One region of the Agrobacterium sp. DKPNP3 genome, then DNA from elsewhere that is predicted to be linked to it. Evidence: riboswitches for the same ligand, from Rfam matches in the RefSeq annotation. Region 1 holds a riboswitch; the other holds the start of a gene.

Region 1 (5,655 bases):
GAGAATTTCTCCGACGGTATCGTTGCGCCGGCCCTCTGGCTTGGTCTGCTGGGACTGCCGGGCGGGGCTGCTTACAAGGCAATCAACACGGCCGACAGCATGATTGGCCATCGGTCCCCGCGTCACGAGGCCTTCGGCTGGGCCTCCGCCCGTCTTGATGATCTCGTCAATCTGCCGGCCTCGAGACTGAGCGGCTTTCTGTTCGTTGCCGCGGCATTTTTCGTGGAGGGCGCATCCCCTCGCGATGCCATTGCCGCGATACGCCGCGACGCGCGCCATCATCGCTCCCCCAATGCCGGCTGGCCGGAAGCGGCTATGGCCGGTGCGCTCGGCTTTGCGCTGGCAGGTCCCCGCTCTTATGGTGGGCAGATGATCGAAGCGCGTTTCATGGGCGAAGGCGGAAGGTCGGAGCTGGTTGCCGGTGATATTCGCAAAGCATTGCGGCTGGCGCGGATTGCGGATCTGTTGCTGATCGGCCTGTTCGGACTTCTGGCGATCCTTATCGCGCTATAGCAAGCAGCCTGTCGAGATCGAGGTGCTGCTCCATATGAGCAGCCAGGCGGTCGAGAACCGCATCCACCTGCGCATCATAATTCAGGTCGGTGCCCTGCCCGCCGAGACGCTCCAGCCACGCGCTGCGCTGGCTGTCATCCGCAAAAAGACCGTGAATATAGGTGCCGAAGACACGGCCATCGGGTGAGATCGCGCCATCGTCATGTCCATTGATCGTCGAAAACGGCAGTTCGCCCGCTATTCCCGTGGTTTCCCCGACATGCATTTCATAGCCGGATAAACTAACGCCATCAAAACTTGCGCCGTGAACGGAAACGAGCCGCTTGTCACCCGTCAAAACCGTGTCGACATCAAGCAGGCCGAGCCCCTCGACAGTCGCCGGCGGTCCCTCGATGCCGTCAGGATCGGCAACGGTTTTTCCAAGCATCTGGTATCCACCGCAAAGGCCGAGAACGTAGCCGCCGCGCCTCACATGCGCCTTTATATCAATGTCCAGGCCCGCATCTTTCAGCACGGCAAGATCGGCAATTGTGGATTTCGAGCCGCAAAGCAGAACCAACTGGCAATCGGCGGGGATCGTCTCACCGGGCCGTATACGGATGAGTTCTACATCCGCTTCCATGTCGAGGGGATCGAGATCGTCGAAATTGGAAATATGCGGTAGGATCGGCACGGCGATGCGGATTTTTGCGTCCTGTTTTAGCTCTGTGGGGCCGGAAAGTCCAAGCGCATCTTCCGCTGGCAGCTTTCTCGCGTCGGCAAAGTGCGGCAGAAGGCCGATGGAGGCCCAGCCGGTCTTTTCCGAAATTATTTGCATCCCGTCCGCAAACAGCTCCGGATCGCCGCGAAAACGGTTGACGATGAAACCTTCGATCATCGCCACGTCATCGACGTCGAGCACCGCCCTGGTCCCGACGAGGCTGGCGATGACACCGCCGCGGTCGATATCGCCGATCAGGATCACCGGCGCATCGGCCGCGCGGGCAAAACCCATGTTGGCGATGTCGTTGGCGCGCAGGTTGATTTCGGACGCGCTGCCAGCCCCTTCCACCAGCACCAGATCGGCCTGTTGTTTCAGGTGCTCGAAACTATCAAGCACGCGCGGCATCAGCCCGGCCTTCATATGCTGATAATCGGCCGCCTTGGCATTACCGATGATCTTGCCCTGCACGACCACCTGTGCGCCGGTTTCGCTTTGCGGCTTCAGCAGCACCGGGTTCATGTGCACGGAAAGCGGCACGCCCGCCGCCCGCGCCTGTAGCGCCTGCGCACGGCCGATCTCGCCACCATCCGCGGTGACAGCGGCATTGTTCGACATGTTCTGCGGCTTGAACGGCACGACGGAGAGGCCGCGTCGGGTGAATGCGCGGGCAAGGCCGGCCACCATCAGCGATTTGCCGACATCCGAGCCCGTTCCCTGAAACATCAGCACCCGTGCAACCATGTCAGAATTCAATCCCCGCCTGCGCCTTCACGCCCGCCTTGAAGTGGTGTTTAACGAGGGTCATTTCCGTCACCATATCCGCCGCGTCGATCAGCGGCTGCTTGGCATTGCGGCCGGTGACGATGACGTGCAAATCCGGCCGGCGGCTGGACAGTGTCTCAACAACCTCCGCCAACGGCAGGTAGTCGTAACGCAAGGCGATGTTCAGTTCGTCCAGAACCAGAAGGCCGATCGTTTCATCGGCCATCAGAGCCTTGGCCTCCTCCCATGCCTTCGTAGCCGCTGCGACATCACGTTTCAGATCCTGCGTGTCCCAGGTGAACCCTTCGCCCATGGTGCGCCACACGATCCTGTCGCCGAACAAGCTCAGGGCCTGCTGTTCGCCTGTCGACCAGGCACCCTTGATGAACTGAACGATGCCGACCCTTCGCCCGGTGCCGAGCATTCGCAGGGCGAGGCCGAAGGCCGCTGTGGACTTGCCCTTGCCGGGACCCGTATTGATCATCAGCAGACCTTTTTCGATCGTCTTTTCAGCAACCTCGGCGTCCTGCACCGTCTTGCGATTGACCATTTTCTGCCGGTGGCGCTCGGCTTCGTTGGCGCTGATGTCGCGTGTCATTCAATTTCCTCTTCTTCCACCTGTGCGGAGTCGCCCGCCACAGGAGCGGCGACTATACCCAATTTGCCGCACCCGGCAATCTGCCGTGCCGATGGCTCGCGGCATTGACCCATGCTTCCGTTCAGCCTAAGGGTAAGGGACTGACGGTCTTTTCCCGGCAACGGGAAAAGCTAAGAGGGAACACGGTTCCACCCCAACGATGGGTCATTCCGTGGCTGCCCCCGCAACTGTAAGCGGTAAGCCCGCACCGTAAAGCCACTGGACCCGCAATGGGTTCGGGAAGGCGGTGCCAAGGCGTCAAGCCGCGAGCCAGGAGACCTGCCGTTTCAGGAAAAACGTCTGCCGGGCGGGGTGCTCCGGTCAGTCGGTTCGTTCGAAGGTTCGGCTTGCGGCCACCCGCGTGCCGTCTTTGAAATCCGCACCCCAAGATTTTTGCAAGGCGCGGGAAACGATACGGCTTGGATATTTCAGCGACATCTTCTTCCACCAGCGGAAATACGCAGGACGAAACGGCGCCCGGCGTGACCGTTTTCATTTGCAGAAGCTGCCGTGATGAAGCCGATGCCAATGTGGAACCGCGCCCGGGTTCGCGCCTCGTCGAAGCCGTCATGGCAAAGGCTGAGGAAGCGGGTGTCACGGTTCGTTCCGTCAACTGCCTTGCCAATTGCAAGCGCGGCCTCAGCGCCGTGCTGCGCAGCGCCAACGGCTGGTCCTACGTCTTTGGCGGGCTGACAACCGACGGCGCTGATGATTTGCTGGCCGGGGCGAAACTGCTTGCTGCCGCCTCCGATGGCCTGATGCCGTGGCGCGGCCGCCCCGAATCCTTAAAGCGCGGCATGGTCGCGCGCATTCCGCCTTTCGATTTTACCGAGGAGAGATCATGAGCACCCTTCTGGACCGCGTTCCCTGCACCATCGTTACCGGCTTTCTGGGGGCTGGCAAGACCACGCTGCTGCGCGGCCTTCTCGAAAAACTTGACGGCAAGCGGCTCGCCATCATCGTCAACGAGTTCGGCGACATCGGCATTGACGGCGAAATCCTCAAAGGCTGCGGCATTGAAAGCTGCCCCGAGGAAAACATCGTCGAGCTGGCCAATGGCTGCATCTGCTGCACGGTGGCGGATGATTTCCAGCCTGCGATCGAACAAATCCTCAGCCGCCAGCCGAAGGTGGAGCACATTCTCATCGAGACCTCGGGTCTCGCCCTGCCCAAGCCGCTGGTACAGGCCTTCCAGTGGCCGGCCATCAAGAGCCGGGTTACTGTCGATGCCGTGGTGGCCGTGGTGGATGGGGCTGCGCTTGCCGAGGGCCAGGTGGCTCACGACATGGAGGCGCTCGCCGCCCAGCGCGCCAATGACGAAGCGCTCGACCACGACGACCCTGTCGAAGAGGTTTTCGAGGATCAGGTCGCCTGCGCCGATCTCATCGTGCTCACAAAGGCTGATCTTCTTGACGTTGCTGGCTTGGAAAAGGCCAAGGCGCATATTCTCGACCATCTGCCGAAGGCGGCAAAGATCGTCGTGGCCTCCAATGGCGCCATCGACCCTGCCGTGCTGATCGGCCTTGGCCTTGCCGTCGAAGACGATATTGAAAACCGCCGCACCCATCATGACGGCGAACTTGACCACGAGCATGATGATTTCGACAGCTTCGTCATTGATCTGCCGGCTGTTGCCGATCCGGAAGCCCTTGCGATCCGCATTGCCGAAACGGCAGCGGCTGAGAATGTCCTGCGTATCAAGGGCTTCATCGAGGTATCCACCAAGCCGATGCGGTTGCAGGTGCAAGCCGTCGGTAGCCGCGTGAACCACTATTACGATCGGCCGTGGGCCGCAGGTGAAGAGCGCCGCAGCCGCCTTGTCGTCATCGGCGAAAAGGGCATCAACCGTGAGAAGATCGAGCAGATGCTGGCTGCCTGACACACGCATTTATCCGGGCGCAAGCAGCGACAGACGTCTGATGGACATGCTTTAGATGCATATTCTTGCCACCACATCATCGTCCCTGGACGACCTGATCGAGCCGGTTGACCTCAACCAGCCTCGCTCAGATGTGGTGATGCTGTCTTTTTCAGCAAGCGATCTGGCAGGGCTGGAACAGGCTTGGCGACAGGCGGAGGACGCGTCGACCACCCTTTCCTGCGCCAACTTGTCAGAGCTTCGGCATCCCATGTCGGTCGATCTTTGGATCGAAAAGACGGCGGAGCACGCGCGCGCGATCCTTATCCGGATTCTCGGCGGCGCGGAGCGCTGGCGTTACGGCGTCGACCAGCTTTCCATGCTCGCGCGGCGACGTGGCATCAGGCTTCTGCTCCTGCCGGGCGAATGCAGCGAGCGGGACGAAAAACTGGAGGCTGCTTCTAGCGTCGGTCAAGACATTTTAGTGTCCGCTCTTTCGTTCTTCCGCGAGGGCGGGCAGGAAAATATGCGCCGCCTCGCCGCTGGTCTTGCTGCCCTAGCAAGGGGTGGGGTTTGGCCCGAGATCATGGCCGAACCGTTGCCAAAAGTCGGTTTTTACCGCCCGGGTTCAGGCGTGGTGGACAGGTTGCAAGCCTGTGCCGGCTTTGCCGTCGGCGCTCCGGTTCTGCCCATTCTCTTTTATCGCTCCATGCTTTTGGCGAATGATGTCGCGCCCGTGGATGCCCTGTACGAGGCGCTGTCGCGCCGCGGCTTTGCGCCCGTTCCGATTTTTGTCAGCGGCCTGAAGGATCGCGAGGCGATCCGTTTTCTCGCGACCGTGTTGCCCGATATCGCGCCCGCCGCCATCGTTGCTGGGACCGCTTTTGCCAGTCAGACGGATGATGAAGGGGAAACCTTGTTCGACCGGATGGGCGTTCCGGTGTTTCAAGTGGTGATGGCAACGACGCGACGGGATGGCTGGGCGGAAAACGCCCGCGGTCTCAACCCTTCCGATCTTGCGATGCATGTGGTCCTGCCGGAATTGGATGGCCGGATTCTCGCCGGTGCGATCTCATTCAAACAGCCGCGCATGGTCGGTGGCACGAGCCTGATCAATGTCCCCGAGCTTGACCGTGTCGAACAGGTGGCAAACCGTATTGCCGCTTTGCTGCGCTTGCGGAG
Region 2 (5,655 bases), on a different contig from region 1:
TCGATTCGGCGATCTGCGCCGCCCTTGCGGTCGATGCGCTGGGTGAGGAGCGGGTGCGCTGCATCATGCTGCCTTACCGTTATACCTCGGAAGAATCGCTGAAGGATGCCGCAGATTGCGCAAAAGCGCTCGGCTGCCGATACGATATCGTGCCGATCATGGAGCCTGTGGAAGGCTTTCTCTCAGCCCTGTCAGAACTTTTCGAGGGCACCGAAGAGGGCATCACCGAGGAAAACCTGCAGAGCCGCACGCGCGGCACCATCCTGATGGCCGTTTCGAACAAGTTCGGATCCATGGTCGTGACGACGGGCAACAAGTCCGAGATGTCGGTGGGTTACGCCACGCTTTATGGCGACATGAATGGCGGCTTCAACCCCATCAAGGACCTCTACAAGATGCAGGTCTATGCCATTTCCGCTTGGCGCAACGCCCATGTACCGCCGGGCGCGCTCGGCCCTTCCGGCGAAGTGATCCCCGCCAACATCATCGCGAAGGCTCCATCCGCCGAATTGCGCCCCAACCAGACCGACCAGGATTCGCTGCCACCCTATCCGGTGCTGGACGATATTCTGGAATGCCTTGTCGAAAAGGAAATGTCGGTCGAGGAAATTCTGGCGCGCGGCCATGATATCGCGACCGTGCACCGGGTGGAGCATCTGCTTTATCTCGCCGAATACAAGCGCCGCCAATCAGCGCCGGGTGTGAAGATCACCAAGAAGAATTTTGGGCGTGACAGGCGGTATCCGATTACCAACCGGTTCCGGGATAGGTAGGGCGTTTTGGGAAGGCGCGTTTAACGCGGTACCTGCTGAATGAATTGGGTCAGCGCATTGAGAGACGGCGCGGCCTATTTCTTCTCCCCGCCGGGGAGAAGGTGGCCCGAAGGGTCGGATGAGGGGGCAACGTTGCCGTAACTCACTGCCCTTGCCCCCCATCCCGCTGCCGCGGACTTCTCCGCGGCGGGGAGAAGAAACGAGGGGCATGCGCTCGTTCCACAACAAGCCTTCGCGTTTAAGCAAGCGGCGCGGAGAAAACCCCGCGCCGTTCACTCGCCTTAAATAGCCTGCCCCACATCGATGCGGTTGCCGTCAGGGTCTTCAAACACAAAGGCCCTGAGGCCATACTCCTTGTCCTGCAAGCCCTTGATCATGCGCAGCCCATGTTTCTTGCAAAGCGTGTGCAGCGCATCGACATCGCTGACCATCATATGCGCGACGTTGAAGGGCGCGGCTCTGTGCGCCGGCTGCAATGTCAGGTGCAGCTCGGCATTGCCCTGTTTCAGGATCATGAAGCCGACGGGGTTGCCGTTTTCGAAGGTCTTTTCGAAACCGAGAACACCGACATAAAAATCATGGGCCTTTTCGATATTCTTGACAGGAAGCATTGCGGCGATCCGACCGAAGCGGATGCCGTGATCGGCGATGGTATTCATCGCGGAACCTCGGATCTGGGAGAAACGGGGAGGGCCGCGGACGGTGCCGGGGCACAGGCGTTTTTTCCGGTTTGAATTTGCAGGACGGTGCCTGCCGCCCTAGGATCATAGCCACGGCGGCGACGGATTCAAATGGAATGTCTGCGCCGTTGCGGTCGGAACATTGACAAGCCCGGGAGGCAGAATGCGCAGCTCCATCGAAATCTTCAACATCCGCACCCGGCAGATGCGGGTGATTTGGCAGACGCCTGAGCTGTTCGAAGCGCCGAACTGGTCGCCGGATGGGAAATACCTGCTGCTGAACAGCGAAGGGCTGCTTTACCGCCTGTCCCTTTCCGGTGACGCGTCGCCACAAAAGGTCGATACGGGTTTCGCGACGCAGTGCAACAACGACCACGGTATTTCGCCCGACGGTTCGCTTTACGCCATTTCCGATAAGGTGGAGTTCGGCAAGAGCGCCATCTATCTTCTCTCCTCGGCCGGCGGTGCGCCGCGGCTGATGACGAAAAACCTGCCTTCTTACTGGCACGGCTGGTCGCCGGATGGGAAAGGTTTTGCGTATTGCGGCATTCGCGATCAGGTTTTCGATATCTATTCCATGGACATAGACAGCGGCGTTGAAACACGCCTTACCCATGGTGAAGGCCGCAATGACGGCCCCGATTATTCGCCTGACGGTATGTGGATCTATTTCAATTCCAGCCGCACGGGGCAGATGCAGATCTGGCGAGTGCGGGTGGATGGCTCAGCCGTGGAGCGTGTCACCGACAGCCCCTATGGCGACTGGTTTCCGCACCCGTCACCAAAAGGAGACAAGGTTGTCTTCATTTCCTATGATGGCGACGTTTTCGACCATCCGCGCGATCTCGATGTACGCGTGCGGCTGATGGATGTGGACGGCGGCAATGTGGAAACGTTGTTCGAGCTTTTCGGCGGGCAGGGCACGATGAATTCGCCCAACTGGTCGCCGGATGGGGATGAGTTCGCTTATGTCAGGTACTTTCCGGTGGCGTGATGCGGTTCTGACGAGGCGGTGTACCCCCTCCCTTCACTCCGGCTCAGGGCCGGAATGACGGAGGTGGGGAGCACGGTCATATTGTCGCGCGGCCTTGGCGACACTTGCGTTCGCACGCTATTTTGCCCATAGCTTCAACGGTCAGGTGCCCGCCTTTGCGGCGGGAGAATCGGGAATCCGGTGAGAGACCGGAACGTGCCCAACGCTGTGAGGCGGATGCCCTTTTTCACATGCCACTGAAGTTATTCGGGAAGGCGAAAGGGGCGGATGAAGCCTAGTCAGAAGACCGGCCTGGCAAAATAGACCGAACCGCGCGGACGGCGGCAGGTTGATGGAAAGCGAGTCGTCGCTGCGAACCTTCCATGGTTTCGGCACCGGCCCGCCCGCATTGTTAGGGATAAACGATGCCGACCGAACCGCCCTTCACAACGCCACCTGACGCCAATCCGTTGGATCACTCGCTTTCACCCGCCCGCCCGTTTTCCAGCGACGAGCGCGAGGCGATCTACCGCGCCATCGAGACGCGGCGTGATGTGCGCGACCAGTTCCTGCCAGACCCGCTGCCGGACGATCTCGTCGAGCGCCTCCTGAAAGCGGCGCATGCCGCTCCCTCTGTCGGTTTCATGCAGCCATGGAATTTCACCCTCGTCACCGACGGCGCCGTGCGCCAGGCGGCATGGGTGGCCTTCAGCCGCGCCAATGAAGAGGCGGCGGCGATGTTTGAGGGCGAGAAGCAGGCGCTCTACCGCAGCCTGAAGCTTGAGGGTATCCGCAAGGCCCCGCTCAGCATCTGCGTCACCTGCGATCCGACACGGGGTGGCAAGGTGGTGCTGGGCCGCACCCATAATCCACGCACGGATGTCTATTCCACCGTCTGCGCCATCCAGAACCTCTGGCTCGCCGCCCGCGCCGAAGGCGTCGGCGTTGGTTGGGTCAGCATTTTCCACGACAGCGATATCAGGGCCATTCTGGATATTCCCGATCACATCGAGATCGTTGCCTGGCTGTGCCTCGGTCGCGTCGATACGCTTTATACCGAACCGGAGCTGGCGGTGAAGGGCTGGCGGCAGCGCGTGCCGCTGGAAGAGCTTGTGTTTCGTAACCGCTGGGGTGGGGGCGTAGACACGGAGGCCTGCGAATAGGTCGGGACATTGCCGTCATTTCTTCTCCCCGCCGGGGAGAAGGTGGCCCGAAGGGTCGGATGAGGGTGTAACGGTAGAGATTTTCGGAGAGCTTGCCCCTCATCCCGCTGCCGCGACCTTCTCCCCGGCGGGGAGAAGAAATACGCCTCGCGCGCTCGCCCCATTACACGCGCGCAAGAGATTTCACTGCTGCGGCTGGATGCCCTTCAGCGCCGGGTTCTTCAGGTCTATCTTGCCGGTCTGGTCCGGCAGGAATTTAGGTCCGATGATGCGGACTTTTGCATCGTTCGGGTCATAGTCGCGTTCGGGAACGGGTTGTTCAGGCGGCTTTGCGGCCTGCTGCTCGGCGGGCTTCGGAGCCTTGTCACCTTGCGGCGATGGAATGGTGGTGATGCTGGAATAGGGCTTATCCGCTTCCGGCCGGGACGCCTGTTCCTGCTTTTGCATCTCCTCGTGATAGGCGGCCATGTTGCAGGCGCAGCCGGGCGCTTTTGCGGAAGAATTGCGATAGGCGAAGGCGGTCGGCAGATCCCTGTAGGGTTTGCCGGTTTCAGCGGACACCATGTCTGCTGTTTCCTGATCCGTCATGGAGTGGAAATAAAGCTCCGTCTCCGTTCCCGGGCACATTTTCTGGCATTGCTCGGCCTGGGCGCGGAAATCAAGCGGCGATGCATTGGAGGCGATCGGGAAGAACGATCCGTCGCAGGTGCGCACGCAGAGCGTTCGAAGCCCGCCCTCGGCGGCGGCGTTGGGGTAAGGCGAAAGGCCCGCCTGTCCCGGCTCATCGCCATTCTGCCTGAAGGCATCGGGATACCGGGTCACATCGGGAGCCTGCGGCGGTTGCGTGTCCGTTTCCGGCATCGTCGTGCAGCCATTGGCATCGAGGGCGGCGAGAATGCGCTCGCGCCTCACGTCGACGTCGTCACTGCGCGCTGCCGCCATGGCGTCGTCGCGATCGCGGATGATCGCGTCACGTTCGGCCTCGGCATCCACCAGCGCATCGCCGATCTCGGCGCAGAGGCTGGCATTGGGATTGCCATAAACGATGACGCTGCCTGATGAGCAGCCATAGCTGCGCATGTCGTTCCTGATCTTGCGGATGACGATATTCTGGCGGGCGAGCGCATTGGCGTAACGCCGCACATCGGCCGTGTTGCCGATGACACGCGGCGGCTCGCGCAGCTGTTGATAAAGCGTATCGCAGACCTGATCCGCAAAAGCGGCGGCAGGAGCCATGAGAACCAGGGGAAGCAGGAGGCCGATGATGCGGCTGCGCCGGGTCAATTGTGCGATCCGTTTGATGTCCCCGGCCGGTGGCAGGGGTGTTACGCTTCAGGAAATCCGTGTTTCAGGAAGATAACATAAGCTGTTGCCGCAATGCGGCAACAGCATGTTCAAAACTGCGTTAATGCGCCTTCATCACACCGAAGGGTGCGAGGCCTGCACCACGGCAAAGGCCGCCATGTTGACAACGCCGCGCGAGGTGACGCTGGGCGACAGGATGTGGGCGGGCAGGGCCGTGCCGAGCAGGATCGGGCCGACATGCAGGCCTTCCGTCAAGGTGCGGGTGACACCCAGCGTGATATTGGCGGCATCGAGGTTCGGGAAGACCAGCAGGTTCGCCTCGCCGGTCAACACGCTGTTGGGCATGGCACGCTTGCGCAGCGCTTCGGAGAGTGCCGAGCCGCCCTGCATCTCACCATCCACTTCCAGTTCCGGCGCTGCCTGCTGGATGATCTTCAGTGCGCGGCGCATCTTGCGGGCGCTTTCCGAGTCACGCGAGCCGAAGTTGGAATGGCTGGCGAGCGCGATCTTCGGCGTAATGCCGAAACGACGGATTTCCTTCGCCGCAAGGATCGCCATCTCGGCCACTTCTTCTGACGTCGGGTCGTTGTTGACGAAGGTATCGGTGAGGAACAGCGCGCCCTGCTGGGTAATGAGAAGGCTGAGGCCCGCAAAGGAGCGCACACTTTCCTGCTTGCCGATGATCTGGTTCACGTCACGCAGATGCCGGTCATAACGGCCTTCCAGACCACAGATCAGCGCATCCGCTTCGCCACGCTTCA

What was found. A riboswitch is a leader RNA that binds a small molecule or an ion and turns the genes downstream of it on or off. The one in region 1 is predicted to bind cobalamin.
Region 2: linked by a shared signal. The riboswitch ahead of bluB (5,6-dimethylbenzimidazole synthase) and the one ahead of ACUTJJ_RS03370 (DUF1636 family protein) in region 1 are both predicted to bind cobalamin.

The regions. Positions count from the first base shown of each region.
Region 1 is NZ_JBQYSN010000007.1:1,863-7,517, reverse strand. It holds gene cbiB (adenosylcobinamide-phosphate synthase CbiB) at 1-513, shown strand, start outside; gene ACUTJJ_RS03380 (cobyric acid synthase) at 500-1,957, opposite strand; gene cobO (cob(I)yrinic acid a,c-diamide adenosyltransferase) at 1,959-2,576, opposite strand; cobalamin riboswitch at 2,704-2,916, shown strand; gene ACUTJJ_RS03370 (DUF1636 family protein) at 3,035-3,460, shown strand; gene cobW (cobalamin biosynthesis protein CobW) at 3,457-4,494, shown strand; partial or broken gene cobN (cobaltochelatase subunit CobN) at 4,550-5,655, shown strand, end outside.
Region 2 is NZ_JBQYSN010000025.1:21,867-27,521, reverse strand. It holds gene ACUTJJ_RS09595 (NAD+ synthase) at 1-773, shown strand, start outside; gene ACUTJJ_RS09590 (glyoxalase superfamily protein) at 1,055-1,432, opposite strand; gene ACUTJJ_RS09585 (TolB family protein) at 1,617-2,447, shown strand; cobalamin riboswitch at 2,574-2,756, shown strand; gene bluB (5,6-dimethylbenzimidazole synthase) at 2,852-3,589, shown strand; gene ACUTJJ_RS09575 (DUF2865 domain-containing protein) at 3,773-4,873, opposite strand; gene ACUTJJ_RS09570 (NADP-dependent malic enzyme) at 5,009-5,655, opposite strand, start outside.